One region of the Caldicoprobacter guelmensis genome, then DNA from elsewhere that is predicted to be linked to it. Evidence: a T-box and tRNA genes for the amino acid it is inferred to sense, from the RefSeq annotation. Region 1 holds a T-box; the other holds one or more tRNA genes.
The links. The T-box of region 1 lies ahead of metG (methionine--tRNA ligase). A T-box ahead of a tRNA ligase gene usually reads a tRNA of that ligase, here a tRNA-Met.
Positions count from the first base shown of each region.

Region 2: it has a tRNA-Met gene. The T-box ahead of metG (methionine--tRNA ligase) is inferred to sense a tRNA for this amino acid. The anticodon was not compared.

Region 1 covers NZ_JAFBDW010000011.1:18,198-25,763, forward strand. The annotation lists gene JOD02_RS11040 (sugar phosphate isomerase/epimerase family protein) at 1-400, opposite strand, end outside; gene JOD02_RS11045 (AraC family transcriptional regulator) at 595-1,509, shown strand; T-box leader at 1,613-1,855, shown strand; gene metG (methionine--tRNA ligase) at 1,966-3,990, shown strand; gene JOD02_RS11055 (TatD family hydrolase) at 4,032-4,799, shown strand; gene JOD02_RS11060 (TatD family nuclease-associated radical SAM protein) at 4,853-5,443, shown strand; gene JOD02_RS11065 (penicillin-binding transpeptidase domain-containing protein) at 5,453-7,483, opposite strand.
Region 2 covers NZ_JAFBDW010000004.1:64,407-71,972, forward strand. The annotation lists gene yabP (sporulation protein YabP) at 10-312, shown strand; gene yabQ (spore cortex biosynthesis protein YabQ) at 330-737, shown strand; gene JOD02_RS06475 (FtsB family cell division protein) at 839-1,126, shown strand; gene JOD02_RS06480 (S1 RNA-binding domain-containing protein) at 1,151-1,507, shown strand; tRNA gene JOD02_RS06485 (tRNA-Met) at 1,627-1,703, shown strand; tRNA gene JOD02_RS06490 (tRNA-Met) at 1,744-1,820, shown strand; tRNA gene JOD02_RS06495 (tRNA-Val) at 1,858-1,933, shown strand; gene spoIIE (stage II sporulation protein E) at 2,191-4,584, shown strand; gene tilS (tRNA lysidine(34) synthetase TilS) at 4,701-6,044, shown strand; gene hpt (hypoxanthine phosphoribosyltransferase) at 6,067-6,603, shown strand; gene ftsH (ATP-dependent zinc metalloprotease FtsH) at 6,756-7,566, shown strand, end outside.

The DNA.
Region 1 (7,566 bases):
AGGCTCGCTCATAAGCTATATCATATTGTACTACTTCGCTGTCGGGTGAAAGCCCTGCTACCATGCCCGGCACCACCAGAATACCGTCTGTTCCAAGTAAAGCTGCCGTTTCCAACTGTTTTTTTACTATGTCTTTGGATTTTTGCCTGATTTTAGGGTCTGAACTGCTAACGGGATATGTCCAGTATAAGCCAGTTGCAAGGCTGGCTATTTCGATGCCGGTGTCTTGTGCTATCTTTTTGATTCTTAAAATATCCTTTTCGCTGCTGTTTAAACTGACTTCGCCTTCCTCATCCAGGCTAAGTTCGATGCCTTCAAATCCGGCATCTTTAGCCATGGCCATGCATTCGGCTACCGTCATGCCTTTTTTAAATGACCAGACGTTTATACCTTTTTTCATATTAAGCTTGACCTCCTTCCTTTATTGATTTAAGAATGAGATTTTGTTAAAATTCATATATGGATTTCTATATAGAGATGGAACAGGTTTTCACATCTTAGATTATATATCAGAAATGGTTGTTTTTCTTTGCGAAAAAAGGCTAATTTTTTATAATATCGGACACTCTTGTTTAGAAAGGAGAATATATTGCCTTGTCCGTAAATAGAAAAGTGGAATACCCTAAAATACCCCTAAACAGCGTTATAGAGATAAACGAAATTGTGAGCCTATTTTATTTTGAGTACGCCAAGGATTTTGTGTTCGAAGGGGAAAGCCATGATTTTTGGGAATTCCTCTATGTGGATAAAGGCCAGGTGGAAGTGATGGCTGATACAGAGGGCTACCAGTTAGAGCAAGGGGAGATGATATTCCACAAGCCCAATGAGTTTCATAGCGTATGGGCCAATGGCAAAATAGCTCCGAATTTAATAGTGGTATCATTTGTGTGCAACAGTCCTGCTATGAAATTTTTTGAAAACAAGATACTCAAAGCAGGAGATGAGGAAAAAGCTATACTGGCTAAACTTATAAAGGAGCGTGCCAATTGTTTTAATAAGAAGCTTAATGAGTTTATTACCGTTAATGATAAACGGGATAATGAACTGTTTGGGGCTCAACAACTTATAAAGATATATCTTGAGCTTTTGCTTATAACGCTTATAAGGAATAATACCGTAGTAAAGAGGCAGGAGCGCATTTCTTCTTTGACTAGGCGTCGGGCAGAGGATGATTTGGTAAACCGTATGATATGCTTTATGACACAGAATATTGAAAAAAACCTTACTGTGGACGATTTTTGTAGGGAGTTTTCCTTGAGCCGTAGCAGGATAAAAAGCTTATTTAGGGAAAAGATGCATACAGGTGTTATGCAGTATTTTAGGCGAATGAAGATTGAAAGAGCCAAAGAGCTTATAAGGGAAGAGAACTATAATTTTTCTGAAATAGCTGAGAAATTGGGTTTCAGTTCAGTCCATTATTTTTCTCACGTATTTAAAAAAATCACCGATATGAGTCCCTCGGAATATGCCATATCAGTCAAATCTAAAGCAGAACTGCCGAATGAATAAAAGCTATTCACAACCGCTTGGTTGTAAAAGCAAAATGTTTTGGGAAATATCTGAATAATACTTGACACAATGGATAACATCATAGTATAGTAATTTTGAACTTGTAAACGCGATGAAGGGAAGAGTAGGCAGGGATGGCCCGCCTTTAGAGAGCCGGGGCAGGTGAAAGCCGGTGGTAGTGGCCCCTGTTGAACATGGCCCTGGAGCGGAGCGGTCGAAGTAGCTAGTAGGCCGCTACGGGAGGTCCCGTTATAGATGCAGGTGATGATGGTCACCGATAGAGTTTTTCGCCGCGAGGCGAAAAAGAAATAGGGTGGTACCGCGAAGGTTACCCCTCGCCCCTATGTTGGAGCGAGGGGTTTTTGTGTTTTAGTTGATTGGTGTGGTTGTATTTTGGTTATTGGATAGAGGGGTATGGCAGAAAGTTTAACAGCAAAAAAAGAGGAGGGGTAAACTATGGCTGACAAAAAGACTTTCTATATCACTACTCCTATATACTATCCCAGTGACAAGCTGCATATTGGACATGCCTATACTACGGTGGCGGCTGACGCTATGGCTCGATTTAAGAGGCTTACCGGTTATGACGTCATGTTTTTGACTGGGACCGATGAACACGGGCAAAAAATAGAGCGGTTGGCTAGAGAAAAGGGGGTAACACCTAAGGAATATGTAGATAACATAGTGGCCAGCATTAAGGACTTGTGGAAGCTGATGGATATATCCTACGATGATTTTATCCGCACTACTGAAGAGCGGCATGAAAAGGTGGTACAAAAAATATTTAAAAAGTTATATGACCAGGGGGATATCTACAAGGGTGAATACCAAGGTTGGTACTGTACCCCCTGCGAATCGTTTTGGACTGAGAGGCAGCTGGTGGACGGCAAGTGTCCGGATTGTGGCCGAAAGGTGGAGCTGGTAAAGGAAGAGGCTTATTTCTTCAAATTGTCTAAGTATCAGCAACAGCTTATAGAGTATATCGAAGCCCATGACGAGTTTATACAGCCGCCTTCGCGGAAAAACGAGATGCTCAACAATTTTTTGCGTCCGGGATTAGAGGACTTGTGCGTATCACGTACTTCCTTCAAGTGGGGTATCCCTGTGCCGTTTGATGACAAGCATGTGATATATGTGTGGATTGATGCCCTTTCCAACTATCTTACTGCCTTAGGCTACATGACTGAGAATGATGAGAGATACAAGAAGTATTGGCCGGCTGATGTACATCTGGTGGGTAAGGAGATCGTAAGGTTCCATACCATTATATGGCCTATAATGCTACTGGCTCTAGGAGAGCCACTGCCCAAGCAGGTGTTTGGCCATGGTTGGCTGGTGTTGGAAGGGGGTAAGATGTCTAAGTCCAAAGGCAATGTGGTGGACCCGGTGGTGCTAGTTGAGCGTTATGGTGTGGATGCTATACGCTACTTCCTGCTTAGAGAGGTGCCCTTTGGCGCTGATGGGGTCTTTTCCAATGAGGCTTTGATTAACAGGATAAATTCGGACCTTGTAAACGATTTGGGTAATCTGGTCAGCCGCACCATAGCTATGATAGACAGATATTTTGATGGTTTGGTACCACAGCCGGGAGAGTTCCAGGACGTTGATGTGGATTTAAGGCAACTGGCTCTTTCTACTCCGTCAGCGGTAGAGCAATTGATGAACCGTTTTGAGTACAGCAATGCTTTGGCTGAAATATGGAAGCTGATTGGCAGAGCCAACAAATATATTGATGAAACCACTCCGTGGATTTTGGCTAAGGACTCGGATAAGCGTGAGCGACTGGGTACTGTGCTTTATAACCTGGCTGAATGCCTCCGTATGATATCGGTGTTGATCAGCCCGTTTATGACCAGAACGCCCCATAAAATCCGTGAGCAGCTTGGGATAAAGGATGAAAGCCTTACCACTTGGGAAAGTTTATCTCAGTTTGGAAAGCTGCCGCCAGGAACCAGGGTACAGCGCGGTGAGGTCATATTCCCTAGATTGGACATTGAGAAGGAGCTTAAGGAGCTAGAAGAGATACAGCAGAGAATGAAGCAGGCCAGTCAGAGCGAAGGGGCAACCCGCACTGCCCAGGATACGGTACAGGCTGGGGGAGAGGATGGGCAGCAGGGACATCGACTGAACTCGGATGATAAAAGACAGGCAGATGGCCAGATTAGCATTGATGACTTTGTAAAGCTGGACATCAGGGTGGCCAGGGTTGCGAGCGCTGAAAGGGTTGAAAAGAGCAACAAGCTGTTGAAGCTGATCCTAGAGGTAGGGGATGAGAGGCGCCAGGTTGTATCGGGGATTGCCAAGTATTATACGCCAGAGGAGCTGGTGGGCAAGAAGGTCATATTGCTGGCTAATTTAAAGCCTGCCAAGCTTATGGGAATAGAGTCTGAAGGCATGATACTGGCTGCCACTGACGAAAGAGGGAACTTGGCACTGCTTACGGTGGATCAGGACATAGCAAGTGGTTCTAAAATAAGTTAGGGGTATATGAAAGCCATAAAATAAAGGTCGAGGGGAGAAAGATGCTTTTTGATACCCATGCACACCTTGAGGATGAAATGTTTGATGAGGATAGGGATCAGCTGATAAGGGAGTTGCCAGAAAAGGGTGTGGCCTACGTTGTAAATGTAGGCTCCACCCTTGAAGCTTCCCGTATGTCGGTGGAGCTGGCTACGCAGTATCCTTTTATATATGCTGCTGTGGGGATTCATCCCCACGAGGTAGCCCAGATGAACAGAGAGGCTTTGGATGCTATTGAGGCCATGGCTAAAAGGGATAAGGTTGTGGCAGTGGGCGAGGTGGGTCTGGACTATTATTACGATTTTTCGCCTAGGGAGCTGCAAAAGGAATGGTTTGACTGGCAGATAGACCTAGCTTACAATATGCGGCTTCCTATAATCATACACGATAGGGATGCCCATGCGGATGTGCTGGATATACTTAAAGCCAAAAAGGATAAGATACTGGGTGGGGTGATGCACTGTTATTCAGGCAGCTGGGAGATGGCCAAGTATTTTATGGACCTTGGGCTTTATATTTCTTTAGGCGGCCCTGTCACTTTTAAAAACGCCAAACGGCCAGTGGAGATAGCTCAAAAGGTTCCTCTAGACAGACTGGTAATTGAAACCGATAGTCCATACTTGGCACCTACTCCTTATCGTGGCAGGCGTAACAATCCTGCATATGTAAGGCTGGTGGCTGAAAAGATTGCAGAAATTCGGGGCATGGCTCTTGAGGAGATTGCGAATATTACCTTGGATAATGCAAAAAAGCTATTTAAAATAAAGTGATTGTGTTTAAAAATTGAGTATGGTGATTAGGCTTAAAAAAAGGAGATGGAAGAATGGACACCTATGTTTACAGGCTAGGGGATGCCTTGTACGTCAATTTGACCAATCGGTGCACCAACTGCTGTGATTTTTGTATACGAAATACCCGCGATGGTATGGGAGAGTATAACCTATGGCTTGATAGGGAACCTACGGTTGAGGAGGTATTACAACAGATAGGAGACCCTACTCAGTACAGCGAAATAGTGTTTTGTGGTTTTGGAGAGCCAATGCTCCGGCTTGAAGAGCTGATAGAGATTGCTCGAGAAATAAAGAAAAAAGGGGGGAAGGTGAGAATCAATACCAACGGCCAGGCTAATCTGTATTACGGCAGGAATGTGGTACCGTTGCTTGAAGGGATAGTGGATGTGATCTCCATAAGCCTTAATGCGCCCACTGCTGAACAGTACGATGCTATATGCCATTCAATTTACGGCAGAGAGGCCTTCGAAGGCGTGCTGGAGTTTGCCAGAGAGTGCGTTAAGGTAATCCCCACGGTGGTGCTTTCGGTGGTGGATGTGTTATCTTCGGAGGATATTGAAAAATGCCGTAACATTGCTGAGAGTATAGGGGCACAGCTAAGGGTGCGGCAGATGATAGAATAAAGAGGATGTTCACCGGTAGTATTCAGCGAACATCCTCTTGGCTATATCCAGCTTTACATCCCCTTCACCAGCTGGTACTTCTAGCGCAACGCAGACGAGTAGAGGTTTTTCGGTGTTTAAGGTGAACCCTATAAACCATGCTATCTCTTGGCTTTTATCTCTAACTTGTGCTGTCCCGGTTTTACCGGCAATGGTAAGCTCGGGAATTTTTACTTTGTGGGCCGTGCCGGTTGGATCTTCTACTGTATCAATCAACATGGGCAAAAGGGTATCCACATATTGCTTGGGTATCACACCTTCCAGCCATGGTTTAGGCTGTAAGGATTCTGTGGTTTGGCCTGAAGGAGTCCGGATTTCCTTTACAAGCTGGGGAAGCATCATGTTACCGCTGTTGTAAAAGGCAGTATACATAGTGGCCATCTGCAGAGGTGTTATAAGCATTTCCCCCTGTCCGTAGCTGGTGTTAGCAAGTAGGGCATCGCTCCACGAAGTAGAGGCATTTTTTATTTGAGAGCTTTTAACCGGCAAGGTAAAAGGTAAAGATTGACCTAATCCATATCTAGTGGCAAATGTTTCAAAGTTTTTATATCCTATCTTCAGTCCAGTCCATGCAAAAAATATATTGTCTGACCACACGATGGCATTGCGCAAGTTGACATCTCCCGGTGGGTGAGGTACACGCCTTATGGGAGGAGCCGTCCAGTTGGGGCTTGGGATCCACTCCTCTTTTTGGGCTTCGGGTACTACGGTCTGGAGCGTGATGACTCCCGACTCCAAAGCCATGGCTGCCGTGAAGGGTTTGAAGGTTGATCCGGGAGGATACAGGCTGTGTATACATCTGTTTATGAGTGGATGGTCAGGGTCCTGGGATAAGGCCTTCCATTCAGAAGGCAACACGCCGACCGGGAATATATTTGGATCAAAAGAAGGTTGGCTTACCATGGCGAGGATTTCGCCGGTAGCTGGATTCAGCGCTATGATGCTACCTTTGGAACCTTTTAGCGCCTCATAAGCGGCTTTTTGAAGGAGAGGGTCAATTGTCAGTATGACATCGTTGCCATCTTGAGGTTCAACTTTTGCTATGATGCTCTTTTGTTTCCCATATTGGTCTTCTATGTAAAGGGTATAACCTTTGCGGCCCTTAAGCTCTTCTTCCAGAGCTGCTTCTATACCCTGTCGGCCAATTAGGTCTTCTGCATCATATCCTTCGGACGCTTTTTTTTCAAGTTCTTCTTTGCTGATCTGCTGCACATATCCCGTCACATGAGCAAACAGCTGTTCCATGGGGTACTGGCGTGTGATATGGCTTTTGCTGGATAGCATAACTCCTTTTACGCTGAGCAGCTTGCTTTTATATTCTTCAGATATATTGAAGGGCAAATTTTTGATGGGCACGAACAGGTCAGGATTATCTTTCACCCATTTTTGATTGAGTATATTTTGTATAGAGCCTTCGTCCATCTCTATGAGAGGTGCCAATGCTTTGGCAAAGCTCTCGATGTTGGGTATGGCGGATGGCTTAGCCCCTACTGTGTAAGCCGGCCCGTTAGTGGCCAGTAAGTTCCCTTGCCTGTCACTTATTGTACCTCGTTTGGCGCTATGACGGGTAATCCTTACTTTGTCGCCTTCCTGCATGATGGGAAATATCAGTGAGGGAGACCACTCTATTTTCCACTGCTTCTCCTCTAAAACTAATGGAAGAGTGTACTGGTATTCGAATGTTCCCACCGTATTTGTGTGAAACTTGGCCTTAAAAGGAAGATAGGCCCGCTTATCTTCAATTACAATTTCCTCTGCGTCAATTTCCAGCTTATACAATTTGATGGCAGAAAATATGTTGGTGTACCTGTTTATAAAGTCCTGCTTTGCAATAGAGGACTGCGTTCCTACAGACAGGAGGTCGTACATTTCTTCGTACTTGCTCTGCATCCAGGCATCCAAATAAGCAGTGGCTGGCTCTTGGGGATTGGGCTTGGAACATCCCGATACTATCCAGCTAAGAATCAAGCTCAACGTTACCAATATTGCAAATTTTTTCATTAAAGCATTCACCTCTTTTTTTGATGATACATGCTTTTGTATATTTTATCATACATCGTCAAGAGATTCATCTAATGAAAGGG
Region 2 (7,566 bases), on a different contig from region 1:
GGGAACGGGATGATCAGGGAGATGGATGATAAAAAAGCTGTAAGAAGTAGAAGCCACAGCGTGCTTATGGAAAACCGCGAGAAGGTGACCATAACAGGTGTAGTTGATGTTGACAGCTTTGATGAGGCAACAGTAGTGTTGGTGACCGATATGGGCTACATTACACTTCACGGCCAGGACCTCCACATAAACAAGCTGAACCTGGAAGAAGGACAGCTCATAGTCGAAGGGGAAATTATCGCTCTCCAGTATAGCGATCACGACGGGCTAGGAGGAAAGGGTTCCGGCTTTTTTAGCAGGCTATTCAGATAAAAAAGGGTGCATATTGTATGCTGATGTCAACGGCTAACCAGGTATATGTCTTTCTGGCCACAGTTTATGCGGGAATGGTTGTGGGATTCATTTATGATTTGAACAGGGTATTTCGTTGGACATTTAAGCCTAGGCCGTGGGTTGTGGGCATAATGGATTTGTTTTTTTGGCTGGTGGTAGCTGCCTTGGTGTTTGTAGCTCTACTATATGCCAATGACGGAGAAGTGAGATTTTATAATTTTGTCGGACTGGCAATAGGGTGGAGCCTATACCTGCTGACGATAAGTCCTTGGGTGATAAAAGCATTAACACTTATATACAGAGTTATAGAAAAGGGGGTTAGATACATCATCAGGTTTGCGTCCTGGCCTTTGCGTGCTCTGTTTAATTTTTTTAATAAGATTAGTGAGAAAATTAGGGCATAAAAAGAGGATTTTTATGTGAAACGTCGAATAATAATACTTAAGAAAGGTTAGAGTCGTTGTTACAGTGGGTAAAGGCAGTTTTTTCTTGAGAAGGTGATGGAATGGCAAGGCGTAGGTATGTGCTAAAGCCCAGAGCCAAGCTGATGATTGCGGTGGTGATGATCGGCTATTTTATTTTTACTTTTGTTCACCAAGAAATAAAGATGCGGGAGCAGCATGTACAGATGGAACACTTGAGACAGCAGATTCAGCAGGTTGAAGAATACAATGCCGAGCTGGAACGCCAGATCGAGTATACAAAATCGGAGGAATACGTTGAAAAGGCGGCCAGGGAGCGCTTTGGGTGGGTAAAAGAAGGGGAGATAAAATTTATCGAAAAACAGAACTGATAAAGAGGAGGAATTTGTTTCTATATGCCTGTTGAAGTGGGACAAGTAGTGGAAGGTAGGGTATCGGGCATAACCAAGTTTGGAGCGTTTATAGTATTGCCCGATGGGCGGACTGGCATGGTGCACATCTCCGAAGTGGCAGATACCTATGTAAAGGACATACATCAATATTTGAGGCAAGATGAGAGGGTAATGGTAAAGGTTTTGTCGATAGATGAGAGGGGCAGGATAAACTTATCCATACGCAGAGCTCAGGAACCTGTCATGACCTTTGAGGAACGCTTAGCGAAGTTCATGAAGGAGAGCGAAGAAAAGCTCAAGGACATAAGAAAGAATCGCGAGGCAAAACGAGGAGGTGGGTATTGGCGCGGGAGGGGTTGAAAGCTTAAAAGGTGATAAAAAGATAAAAAGGTTGAAGAGGGTATTGACTTAAAAAAGATTTTATTATAGAATATAACTTGCCGTTAGGGAGAAGGAAACATCAAAGAAAGCTTAGACGTCGCGGGGTGGAGCAGTCAGGTAGCTCGTCGGGCTCATAACCCGAAGGTCGAGGGTTCAAATCCCTCCCCCGCAACCAGTTTTGTTTTAGAGAGATTAAAATGCATGTTTGATATTGCGGCGGCGTAGCTCAGTTGGCTAGAGCATTCGGTTCATACCCGAAGGGTCAGCGGTTCGAATCCGTTCGCCGCCACCATTGTTATAATAAAGGGCCTAAAAAGTTAAATCGATGTGGGCGCATAGCTCAGCTGGGAGAGCACTTGCCTTACAAGCAAGGGGTCATAGGTTCGAGTCCTGTTGCGCCCACCAGTGTTTTAAATCTCCGGAGAGGTGCCGGAGATTTTTTATTTTCTCAAAATCATGTCTGTAATCCTTTATGGCGTTCTTTAGAGAAAGATGCTGATATTTTTGGATGTCTGCGGCTTTTTCGCTTTTTTTAAAGTTTATGTCGTAAAGTTTTCAAAGTTTATTTCCTAATGTTGACAAAATATTTATCGAAGCTCTGGTATAATGAGTGTGCTTCGATTATAACATATTAGAAATGTAAAGCGGGTGGTGTGATGGTCATGCAGAGGGAAGCATACTCTTACCAGGATTTGAGTGGACATGCTGTAAGGCGGATTGCAGTTTTGCCGGTAATATGGAAACAAATATCTTATGACATTCTAATATGCACGTTATGCTTTTTAATGGGACGAGCAGTGATTTTCGAAGAAGTAGCTCCCTTTGGGGTAGCGCTGTTTGCCAGCGTAATACCTAGGAAGAAAAATGCGGCTGTATATTTAGTTGCAGTCATATTAGGGCTTTTAAGCCAGGGGGTGCACCTTTTTGTGCTAAAGTACATGCTGACAGCCTGCCTCCTTTTCATTTATAGCCAGATTCCTCTTGTAAGGCGAAAGAAATTGAGTGTATTGCATGTGGCTTTGGTTGTTGGTTTTGCGCTTTTGTCTGTTAATTTGACGTTTGCTTATCTTCAGGGAATGCTGTTTTATGACTTGATTCTTGCTGGACTGGAAAGCGTTATTGGCATGATTATGGTTTATGTCTTTAGCCCGGTAATGGATTTACTCATAAATATAAGGTTTCGTCGTGTATTGGCTAACCATGAATTGATTGGTACCGCTATTTTCCTTGGGTTGCTGACAGTGGGTTTTTGGGAGATTAGCCTATTTGGCATTTCTCTTCGTAATGTATTTGCTATCGTGTTGGTATTGCTGTCTGCATATGTAGGTGGGGCGGGTATTGGAGCATCCATAGGCTGTATGGTTGGACTGTTCATTTCCATGGCCACTCGCCTGTCTGTTGAATTTATAGGGATTTTTGCTGTGGGTGGAATGATAGCAGGGGCTTTTAAAGATTTGGGAAGAGCTGGATTAAGTCTGGCGTTTATCTTATCTAATGCCTTTATGACCTTTTATATTAATCGTTCAACTGTAACCATACTTCCTTTTAAAGAAATTGCAATATCAAGCTGTTTATTATTTTTAGTTCCTCAACGGGCTGTTGGATATATGCGGCAGATCTGGAATCTGGGCCATATTAGAGAGGAGGGCAGTAGATATACCTCTAAACTGAAGGAGCTTACAGTAAGCAGGCTAGAGGAATTTTCGCATGTGTTCCATAATTTGGCACAAGCATTTTCGCAGATTTCTCAATTTGACGTGATAAAAGGTCGGGAAGGTATAAACAGGTTGTTGGACGCGGTGGCAAGCAAGGTGTGTACAGCCTGTACATTTTATCGAAATTGCTGGCAACGCAACTTCTATGCTACCTATAACAACATGTTTGACCTTATAAGCATAATAGAAAATAAGGGGAACATACGAAAGGAAGACCTGGCGGAGGACTTATGCAAAGCCTGCTTTCGCGTGGACGAGGTTGTAAAAGCCATGAACGAGGTTTATGAGGCTTACAAGTTTAATTACAGATGGCAACAAAAGATAGAGGAGTGTAGAAATCTGGTGGCTCAACAACTCGAGGGAATATCTCGGGTGATAACCCGATTGGCACAGGAACTTGATATAGATGTACGCTTTAAAAAAGACTTAGAAGACGCTATTCTGGTGGAGTTGGATAAAAGAGGTATACATGTCCGAAATGTTATGGTAATAGAAAAAGCGGATGGGAGGATGGAAGTAAGCATTACCCAAAAGTCATGTGGTGGTCGAAGAGAGTGTACGCGCATTGTTGAAAGAGCCGTAAGTGAAGTGCTGAGGAGACCAATGTTATGTAAAACCGATGAGGGCAGAGGTTGTTCGCATCCGGAGTGTACCCTTAAGTTTGTCGAGGCTCAAAGGTATAAGGTGATGACTGGAATTGCCAGAAAAGCCAGAGAATATTCAGATGCGTGTGGTGATAACTATTCATCTATACCGATAGATCAAAACAAGTATCTGCTGGTTTTAAGCGACGGAATGGGTTCGGGCAGCAGAGCCGATGCAGAAAGCAGCATAGTGGTTTCGCTGCTGGAAAATTTTCTTGAGGCGGGATTTGACCTCAACTCGACCATTCAGACCATAAATTCAGTGCTGATACTTCGTTCCAGAGAAGAGATTTTTGCGACAGCTGACCTGTGTGTGATAGACTTGGTGACGGGCAGCGCTGATTTCATTAAAATTGGAGCGGTATCTACCTTTATCAAGAAAAAGGATGGTGTAAAGGTGATAAAGGCGCCGGCTTTACCTATGGGAATACTAGAAAATATCCAAGTTGAGAGGGTTAAGGAAGCGCTTGAAGACGGTGACATGATCATTATGATGACTGACGGGGTTTTAGACAGCGTAGAGGTAGGACTAAATGCCGAAGAGTGGATGATAGACGTAATTTCGAAGCTAAATACAAGCAATCCTCAGGAACTTGCAGACCATATAATGAATGAGGCGTTAAAAAAGGCTGATGGGATTGCACGAGATGATATGACGGTGATGGTAAGCCGGGTGTGGAAACCGTATTTTTCGTGAAATTTACCCTTGAAAAATACGCACAAAAGGGCTAAAATGTTAATATTCTATTTTGAGTGTAATAAAAAGGTGATGGGATGCTGGCAAAGGTTCTCCAAACCATTCACAAGTACAATATGTTATCACAAGGGGAACGGGTATTGGTTGGTATCTCTGGAGGACCTGACTCTGTGGCTTTGTTGCATGTTTTAAAACAGCTTGAAAGGGATATGGGCATTTGTGTGTATGCTGCCCATATACACCATGGAATTAGAGGGACTGTTGCTGACCAGGATATGGAATTTGTGGAGCGGCTGTGTCAGCAGTGGGATGTCCCTTTATTTGTTGAAAAGGTGGATGTGCCGCGTGTGGCTGATGAAAGGGGGTTGTCTTTAGAGGAGGCAGGTAGGATTGTCCGCTACCGCTTTTTTGAAAAGGTGCTACAAGATATACGAGGTCATAAAGTTGCGCTGGGACACAATCGTGATGATCAGGCTGAGACCATCCTACATCGCGTATTGCGTGGAACAGGGCTGCAGGGGTTGCAGGGCATAAAGCCGGTACGACAGAACAGGTTTATACGACCTCTTATAGAGGTTTCGAGGGCGGAAATAGAGGAGTATTGCCGCAAAAACGGCTTAGAATTCAGGATAGACGCAACCAACCAGGATATGACCTATACTCGCAATCGAATACGTCATGAGTTGATACCATATATAAAGCAGTACTTCAACCCTAATATCGTAGATACCCTTGTCAGGATGGGAACAATAATACGCGATGAGGAGGAGTTTTTAGAGGATTACTGTAAGAAGGAATATGATAGGTTGGTGAAAGCTCTTAGCCAAAACCGACTCAGCATTGATTTGGGAGGATTGCTGGTTCAGCACATTGCCATCAGGCGCAGGATGTTGAGGAAGGCTTTAATGGTTGTAGGTGGGACTCTGGATGAGATAGGCGCCCATCACATTGAAGATGTGCTGGATATGGCGCTTAACTCCACGACAGGCACCATGCTCACTCTGCCCAATGGCATGAGAGTGTTAAAAAAATATGACAGCATTGAGATATGGCGCGGGGAGTTGCCCTCAGTGCCGCTGTTTGAATATTTTCTAGACCTTCCTGGCAGGGTTGTTATAAAGGAGTGTGGCATTGAAATCAAAGCCCATAGGGTGCAGCGCCAAGAGGTTTCTTTTTCTTCTCCTTGGCGTGCGTATATTGATGGAGACGTTATCAATGGGAATTTGCGGGTACGCAACAGAAGACAAGGGGATCGCTTTAAGCCGTTTGGCCTAAAGGGAAGCAAAAAGCTTAAGGAGTATTTTATCGACAAGAAAGTGCCCCGACATGAGAGGGATGGTATACCGCTAGTGGCGGATGAAAAAAACATCATATGGGTGGTGGGATGGCAGATCAACGATGATTACAAGGTTACGCCACAGACCCGTAACATTGTGCAGCTTGAGGCACGAAAGATATGAAAACTAGCAGAGGAGGAGGAATATGTTGGAGGACGTAGGAAGAATTCTCATCGATGAACAAGCTTTAATGCGGCGCATAGACGAGATGGGGGAAGAGATCACTAGAGATTATCAGGGTAAGGATCTAGTAGTTGTAGGGATATTGAAGGGATCGGTATTGTTTTTAGCCGACCTTGTCAAGCGTATAAGGCTTCCGTTGGTTATGGATTTTATGGCGGTGTCAAGCTATGGGAGTTCCACCCACTCGTCGGGCGTGGTACGCATAATCAAGGACCTAGATGAGGAGATAGAGGGCAAGGATGTCCTCATAGTAGAGGACATAATAGATACTGGTCTTACCCTCAATTATCTAACTGAGTTGTTGATGTCCAGAAATCCCAGGAGCTTGAAGATATGCTGTTGCCTGGATAAGCCTTCTCGACGCAAGGTGCCTGTAAAGGTGGACTATATAGGTTTTAGCATTCCCGATGCGTTTGTAGTGGGGTATGGCCTGGATTATGCTGAGAAATACCGTAATCTCCCATATATATGCATATTGGATCCTGACAAGGTTGAATAGTTTTGCCATTACTTTTTTGGACAAAAGCTGCGTTGCATTGTACGGTATAGCTGTGATACAATAAAAAAAGAATATGATAGAAAGGATGTTTGTATCATCATAAAATGGTGTATTATAAAAAGAGCAGTAATAAAGAAAAGGGAGGGCTGGGTTTGAGAAAATTTTTAAGGGGCCCGGGCTTTTATCTTATTTTGTTGGTTGCAATAATATTTTTGGTAACGTTTTTAGACCTTGATGCAGGGGCTGAAAAGATTTCGTATCCCGAGTTGATCAAAGAAATTGAAAAGGGCAACATTTCCAAGTTGAGGACTGTGGAAAATGCCGCTATAGGTGTGAGAAAGGGCTCCAAATATGAGGTTATTTTTCCTGATAAATATGACTTTGAGGTATATCTGCCTTCAAAAGAGGCTTTTATTGAGGATGTAAAGGCTGCCGAGGCAAGAAGGTTGGGCAAATCGCCCGAGCAGGTGACACCAGCGGACTTTAGCTTTGAATGGGATCCACAGCCGCCGGCAGAGCCGCCGTGGTGGCTTAATTTATTGCCCTTTGCAGTACTCATCCTACTTTTTGTGGCGTTTTGGTTTGTCTTCATGCAGCAGGCCCAGGGCGGTGGAAATCGAGTTATGTCCTTTGGTAAAAGCCGTGCCAGGTTGCATACTGATACCAAACACAGGGTAACCTTTAGCGATGTAGCGGGGGCCGACGAAGAGAAGTATGAGTTGAGGGAAATTGTAGATTTTCTTAAAAATCCTAAAAAATACCTGGAGCTGGGAGCGCGTATTCCGAAAGGGGTTTTGCTGGTAGGGCCTCCTGGTACTGGTAAGACTCTCCTAGCCAAGGCTGTGGCAGGGGAAGCTGGTGTGCCGTTTTTTAGCATTAGTGGTTCGGATTTCGTTGAAATGTTTGTAGGCGTGGGAGCCGCCAGGGTGCGCGACTTGTTTGAACAGGCTAAAAAGAATTCGC